Regions from separate parts of the Streptomyces sp. NPDC006551 genome, predicted to be linked through region 1. Evidence: predicted binding sites of a transcription regulator. Region 1 holds the regulator's gene; the other holds the start of a gene.

The links. The regulator HrcA, encoded in region 1, represses chaperone genes, less so after heat shock. The targets are predictions, from matches to a motif close to TTNGCACTCNGNNNNNCNGAGTGCNAA.
Region 2: a site for HrcA is predicted at 2,305-2,331, ahead of groL (chaperonin GroEL). Genes of this name have one in related genera too.

The regions. Positions count from the first base shown of each region.
Region 1 covers NZ_JBEXOT010000006.1:22,281-25,690, forward strand. Annotated here, with positions in the region: gene ABZY12_RS08925 (MBL fold metallo-hydrolase) at 1-600, opposite strand, end outside; gene hrcA (heat-inducible transcriptional repressor HrcA) at 765-1,784, shown strand; gene dnaJ (molecular chaperone DnaJ) at 1,785-2,924, shown strand; gene ABZY12_RS08940 (nitronate monooxygenase) at 3,025-3,410, shown strand, end outside.
Region 2 covers NZ_JBEXOT010000046.1:4,402-7,811, reverse strand. Annotated here, with positions in the region: gene ABZY12_RS29045 (SRPBCC family protein) at 1-353, opposite strand, end outside; gene groL (chaperonin GroEL) at 512-2,140, opposite strand; gene ABZY12_RS29035 (cold-shock protein) at 2,453-2,656, opposite strand; gene ABZY12_RS29030 (MoaD/ThiS family protein) at 3,041-3,319, opposite strand; gene thrC (threonine synthase) at 3,345-3,410, opposite strand, start outside.

The DNA of each region.
Region 1 (3,410 bases):
GTCGAGCGCCGCCGGCCAGCGCGAGCCGATCGCGTCCGGCCCGGCCTGCGGCTCCCCGGACTCCTCGACCAGGTCGCCGCAGAACACGATCTCCCGGGCGCCGGTCACGAGAAGCACCAGGTCGTGGCCCGTGTGGCCGGGGCCCACATTGGCAAGGAGCACCTGCCGGCCGCCCAGCTCCAGCGTCCACTCGCCGGACACCGTGTGGCGCGGCGCCACCAGCACGTCGGTCGCCTCCGTGGCGGCCGCCTCGTCGACCCCGTGCCGTACCGCGTCCGTCCGCAGCGCGTGCCGCTCCCGGCGCAGCAGCTCGTCGACGCCCACCGCCCCGTACACCTCCGCCCCTGAGAACGCCGCGGTGCCCAGCACATGGTCGAAGTGCGGGTGGCTCAGTGCGATGTGCGTCACCTTGCGGCCGGTCATCGCCTCCACCTGCGTCCGCAGCTCGGCGCCCTCGCGGAGCGTGGAGCCCGTGTCGTACAGCAGCACCGCCCTCTCGCCGAGCACCAGGCCCACCGTGGCGTCCCAGACGGGCAGTCGCCGCCGCCCGACCCCGTCCGCGAGCCGCTCCCAGCCGAACTCTTCCCAACCGACATCCATGCGGCGACGCTATCCGCTACGGCGGAGGTGAGAAGCGACTCCGTCGCCGCCTCCTTGCCAGGAACGACGACCACCGCCGTACACTGGCCGGGGGATTCCTGGCACTCGAACAGGGCGAGTGCCAAACACGGAGCAACCGGAACGCCAGCTGGAGGTGTGCGCCCATGCTCAGCGAACGCAGACTCGAGGTGCTGCGCGCCATCGTCCAGGACTACGTCGGGACGGAGGAGCCCGTCGGCTCCAAGGCGCTCACGGAGCGCCACAAGCTCGGCGTCTCGCCCGCCACGGTGCGCAACGACATGGCCGTCCTGGAGGACGAGGGCTACATCGCCCAGCCGCACACCAGCGCCGGACGCATCCCGACCGACAAGGGCTACCGCCTCTTCGTCGACCGGCTGGCCGGTGTCAAGCCGCTGTCGACGCCCGAGCGGCGCGCCATCCACAACTTCCTCGACGGCGCCGTGGACCTCGACGACGTCGTCGGGCGTACGGTCCGGCTGCTCGCGCAGCTGACCCGCCAGGTCGCCGTCGTGCAGTACCCGTCGCTGACCCGCTCGACGGTCCGGCACGTGGAACTGCTCTCGCTGGCCCCCGCCCGGCTGATGCTCGTCCTGATCACGGACACCGGCCGGGTCGAGCAGCGGATGATCGACTGCCCGGCGCCGTTCGGCGAGACCTCGCTGGCGGATCTGCGGGCCCGGCTCAACAGCCGGGTCGTCGGCCGCCGTTTCGCGGACGTGCCCCAGCTGGTGCAGGATCTCCCGGAGTCCTTCGAGGAGACGGAGGACCGCGGCACGGTCTCGACGGTTCTCGCGACCCTGCTGGAAACCCTGGTGGAAGAGCACGAGGAACGGCTGATGATCGGCGGCACCGCCAATCTCACCCGCTTCGGGCACGACTTCCCCCTCACGATCAGGCCGGTGCTGGAAGCGCTCGAGGAGCAGGTCGTGCTCCTCAAGCTGCTCGGCGAGGCCAAGGACTCGGGCATGACCGTACGGATCGGGCACGAGAACGCCCACGAGGGACTCACCTCCACGTCCGTCGTCGCGGTCGGCTACGGTTCGGGCGACGAGGCAGTCGCCAAACTCGGCGTGGTCGGACCGACCCGCATGGACTACCCCGGAACGATGGGAGCGGTACGCGCAGTGGCACGTTACGTCGGACAGATCCTGGCGGAGTCGTAAGTGGCCACGGACTACTACGCCGTACTCGGCGTGCGCCGCGACGCGTCCCAGGACGAGATCAAGAAGGCATTCCGGCGGCTCGCCCGCGAGCTGCACCCGGATGTGAATCCCGATCCGAAGACGCAGGAGCGGTTCAAGGAGATCAACGCCGCCTATGAGGTGTTGTCGGACCCGCAGAAGAAGCAGGTCTACGACCTCGGCGGCGACCCGCTCTCGGCCTCCGGCGGTGCCGGCGGCGCCGGCGGCTTCGGCCAGGGCGGCTTCGGGAACTTCTCGGACATCATGGACGCGTTCTTCGGTACGGCGTCGCAGCGCGGGCCGCGCTCGCGGACGCGACGCGGCCAGGACGCGATGATCCGGCTGGAGATCGACCTCAACGAGGCCGCCTTCGGTACGACGAAGGACATCCAGGTCGACACCGCGGTCGTCTGCACGACCTGCTCGGGCGAGGGCGCCGCGCCCGGTACCTCCGCGCAGACCTGTGACATGTGCCGCGGCCGCGGTGAGGTCTCGCAGGTCACCCGGTCCTTCCTGGGCCAGGTCATGACCTCCCGCCCCTGCCCCCAGTGCCAGGGCTTCGGCACCGTCGTCCCGACCCCGTGCCCGGAGTGCGCGGGCGACGGCCGGGTCCGCTCGCGTCGCACGCTGACCGTGAAGATCCCGGCCGGCGTCGACAACGGCACGCGCATCCAGCTCGCCGGCGAGGGCGAGGTCGGCCCCGGCGGCGGCCCCGCCGGTGACCTGTACGTCGAGATCCACGAGGTCCCGCACGAGACCTTCCAGCGGCGCGGCGACGACCTGCACTGCACGGTCACGATCCCGATGACGGCGGGCGCGCTCGGCACCAAGGTGCCGTTGCAGACGCTCGACGGCGTCGAGGAGGTCGACATCCGCCCGGGCACGCAGTCGGGCCAGTCGATCCCGCTGCACGGGCGCGGCATCACGCATCTGCGCGGTGGCGGGCGCGGCGACCTGATCGTGCACGTCGAGGTCACGACGCCGTCGAAGCTGGACCCGGAGCAGGAGCGCCTGCTGCGGGAGCTGGCGAAGCTGCGCGGCGAGGAACGGCCGACCGGCCAGTTCCAGCCGGGACAGCAGGGCCTGTTCTCCCGTCTCAAGGACGCGTTCAACGGGCGGTAGTCGGCGCCCCGCCGAGCCCGTACGAGGGCGCCCTCCGCCGACCGCGGAGGGCGCCCTCCGGGGTTTCGGGTGCGGTACCCGCTCATGACACGATGCCTGCATGTCCACCGCACTGAACGATCTCTCCCGGTACCCGATCGTGCAGGCCCCCATGGCGGGTGGCGCCTCCTGTCCGCAGCTGGTCGGAGCCGTGTGCGAGGCCGGAGGTCTCGGTTTCCTGGCCGGCGGCTACAAGACGGCCGGCGGCATGTACCAGGAGATCAAACAGGTCCGCGGGCTGACCGGGCAGCCCTTCGGCGTCAACCTCTTCATGCCGCAGAGCGGGCAGCCCGCCGACCCCGCCGCCGTCGAGATGTACGGTCACCAGCTCGCCGGCGAGGCCACCTGGTACGACACCGCCCTCGGCGACGCCGACAGCGGACGCGACGACGCGTTCGACGCCAAGGTGGCCATCCTGCTGGAGGACCCGGTCCCCGTCGTCTCCTT
Region 2 (3,410 bases), on a different contig from region 1:
GTCAGGGCCGTGCCGCCTTGCGGGGTGGAGTCGAAGGTCAGGGTGACGTGGACCGGCGGGCCCGGCATGAGTTCGAAGTGCTCGGTGTAGACGAGGCGTTCGTTCGGGACGATCTCCTCGTACGTTCCCGAGAACACGATGTCCTGTCCGTCGGACGACGTCTGACCCCAGCGCCATGCTCCCCCGACCCGGAGGTCGATCTCGCAGACGGTCGTGGTCAGCGCGGCCACGCCGTACCAGTGGCGGACGTGCTCGGGGCGGGTCCAGGCCTCCCAGACGCGTTCCGGCGGGGCGTCGAAGGTGCGTGTGATGACCAGTTCCCGGTCCGACGGTGTCGTCAGCAACGTGATCATGATCGCTCCCGTCTTCCGGACGGATCTCGGCGACTCTCGGACGGCTCCCTACTGTCATGGTCACACCGACAGAGCAACCGAGCGACACGACTGAAGGGCGGCACCCCCGCTGGGGTGCCGCCCTTCGGCGTTCAGCCGGACCGCTGATCCTCGACGGATCAGAAGTCCATGTCACCGCCCGGCATGCCGCCCGGAGCGGCCGCGGCGGCCTTCTCCGGCTTGTCGGCGATGACGGCCTCGGTGGTCAGGAACAGCGCGGCGATGGAGGCCGCGTTCTGCAGCGCGGAACGCGTCACCTTCGCCGGGTCGATGATGCCCTCGGCGATGAGGTCGACGTACTCGTTGGTCGCGGCGTTGAGGCCGTGGCCGACGGGCAGGTTGCGGACCTTCTCCGCCACGACGCCGCCCTCGAGGCCGGCGTTGACGGCGATCTGCTTCAGCGGGGCCTCGAGGGCCAGCTTCACGATCGCGGCACCCGTGGCCTCGTCGCCCGTGAGGTCGCCCTCGAGCTTCTCGAAGACCGAGGAGGCCTGGAGCAGGGCCACGCCACCACCGGCGACGATGCCCTCCTCGACGGCCGCCTTCGCGTTGCGAACGGCGTCCTCGATGCGGTGCTTGCGCTCCTTGAGCTCGACCTCGGTCGCGGCACCGGCCTTGATGACCGCGACACCGCCGGCGAGCTTCGCCAGGCGCTCCTGCAGCTTCTCGCGGTCGTAGTCGCTGTCCGAGTTCTCGATCTCGGCGCGGATCTGGTTGACGCGGCCGGCGACCTGGTCGCTCTCGCCCGCGCCGTCCACGATCGTGGTCTCGTCCTTGGTGATGACGACCTTGCGGGCGCGGCCCAGCAGGTCCAGGCCGGCGTTCTCGAGCTTGAGACCGACCTCCTCGGAGATGACCGTGCCGCCCGTGAGGATGGCGATGTCGTTCAGCATGGCCTTACGACGGTCGCCGAAGCCCGGAGCCTTGACGGCGACGGACTTGAAGGTGCCACGGATCTTGTTGACGACCAGGGTCGACAGGGCCTCGCCCTCGACGTCCTCGGCGATGATCAGCAGCGGCTTGCCCGACTGCATGACCTTCTCCAGGAGCGGGAGCAGGTCCTTCACGGAGGAGATCTTGGAGTTGACGATCAGGATGTACGGGTCGTCCAGGGACGCCTCCATACGCTCCATGTCGGTGGCGAAGTACGCCGAGATGTAGCCCTTGTCGAAGCGCATACCCTCGGTGAGCTCCAGCTCCAGACCGAAGGTCTGGGACTCCTCGACGGTGATGACGCCTTCCTTGCCGACCTTGTCCATGGCCTCGGCGATGAGCTCGCCGATCTGGGTGTCGGCGGCGGAGATGGAGGCCGTGGAGGCGATCTGCTCCTTGGTCTCGACATCCTTCGCCTGCTCCAGCAGGGCGCCGGAGACGGCCTCGACGGCCTTCTCGATGCCGCGCTTCAGAGCCATCGGGTTGGCGCCGGCCGCCACGTTGCGCAGGCCCTCGCGGACGAGCGCCTGGGCGAGGACGGTCGCGGTGGTCGTACCGTCACCGGCGACGTCGTCCGTCTTCTTGGCGACTTCCTTGACCAGCTCGGCGCCGATCTTCTCGTACGGGTCCTCGAGCTCGATCTCCTTGGCGATGGACACACCATCGTTGGTGATCGTGGGGGCGCCCCACTTCTTCTCGAGGACGACGTTCCGGCCCTTGGGGCCAAGGGTGACCTTGACGGCGTCGGCGAGCTGGTTCATCCCGCGCTCGAGACCGCGCCGTGCCTCCTCGTCGAACGCGATGATCTTGGCCATGTGAAGTGGTCCTCCCGGACATGGGGTGGATAACGCTCCAGGACCGCGCCGACGCCCGCGACGGACGGCCTGCGTGCCAGGCGGTTCCTTGCCCCACCTGGTCGCGGGCCTCGTCTGCCCGATCCTCGTAAGCACTCTCACCTTCAGAGTGCTAACGCCAATGATTAGCACTCGCCCTAGGAGAGTGCAAGCGCCTCCCACAGATCGGGAGACACCCGGGGAGCCGTCCGGGAACGCACGAGGGGCCCGCATCCCGGTCAGGATGCGGACCCCTCGGCGTGAGTGCGTACGTGGTGGCCGATCGCGCCGTGCTCAGACGGCGAGCTTGACCATGTCCGCCTGCGGACCCTTCTGGCCCTGCGAGATCTCGAACTCGACTCGCTGACCCTCTTCAAGGGTGCGGTAACCGTCCATCTGGATCGCGCTGTAGTGGACGAAAACATCCGCACCACCGTCGACCGCGATGAAGCCGTACCCCTTCTCCGCGTTGAACCACTTGACGGTGCCCTGAGCCATGCCTAACTCCCCTATTACTGGCCCTTGCGCGGGACCGCACTTCGCGGACCCGGGTCAGACCCTGCGCCGGAACGCGTCGACCGCGGCTGAATGTATCTGCCCAACTGCCCTCTGCAACAGGTCAATCGGACGAGAATTCTGGGCGCGCCGGAAAGGAGAATTGGGGAGGATTCGCTGAGTTCCGGGGCAAGTCGGGCCCGTCAAAGTGCGCAGAAGGTACACAACACTCGAACACTTTGGCTGCATCTTGTCGCGCGTCGACGCATTCTCATATGCGTCCGGCATGAGCAGCGGAGGGGGCTTCCCCAACTCTACCCCGTTCAACCATGCAGAATTGCCCCCTCCGTTTCTCACGGAGAGGGCAATTCGGGGAATCGCGATGAGTCAGCAGCCGCCGGCGACGGCCGGGATGATCGACACGCCCGCCCCGTCCGGCGTCACCGTCTCCAGGCCCTGCTCGAAGCGGACGTCGTCGTCGTTCACGTAGACGTTCACGAAGCGGCGGAGCTTGCCCTGGTCGTCCAGGACTCGGGCCGCGATGCCCGTGTGGTTCTTCTCCAGGTCGGCGATGACCTCGGAGAGGGTCGCGCCCTCCGCCGGGACCTCGGCCTGACCGCCCGTGTACGTACGGAGGATGGTGGGGATGCGGACCTTGACGCTCATCGGGTTCTCCAGTCTCTCAGTCGGCTCAGTGGGCCAGGCCGGCGTCGCGGAACGCGTCCAGGCTCGGGCGGATGGTGGCGGTCGCCTGCGA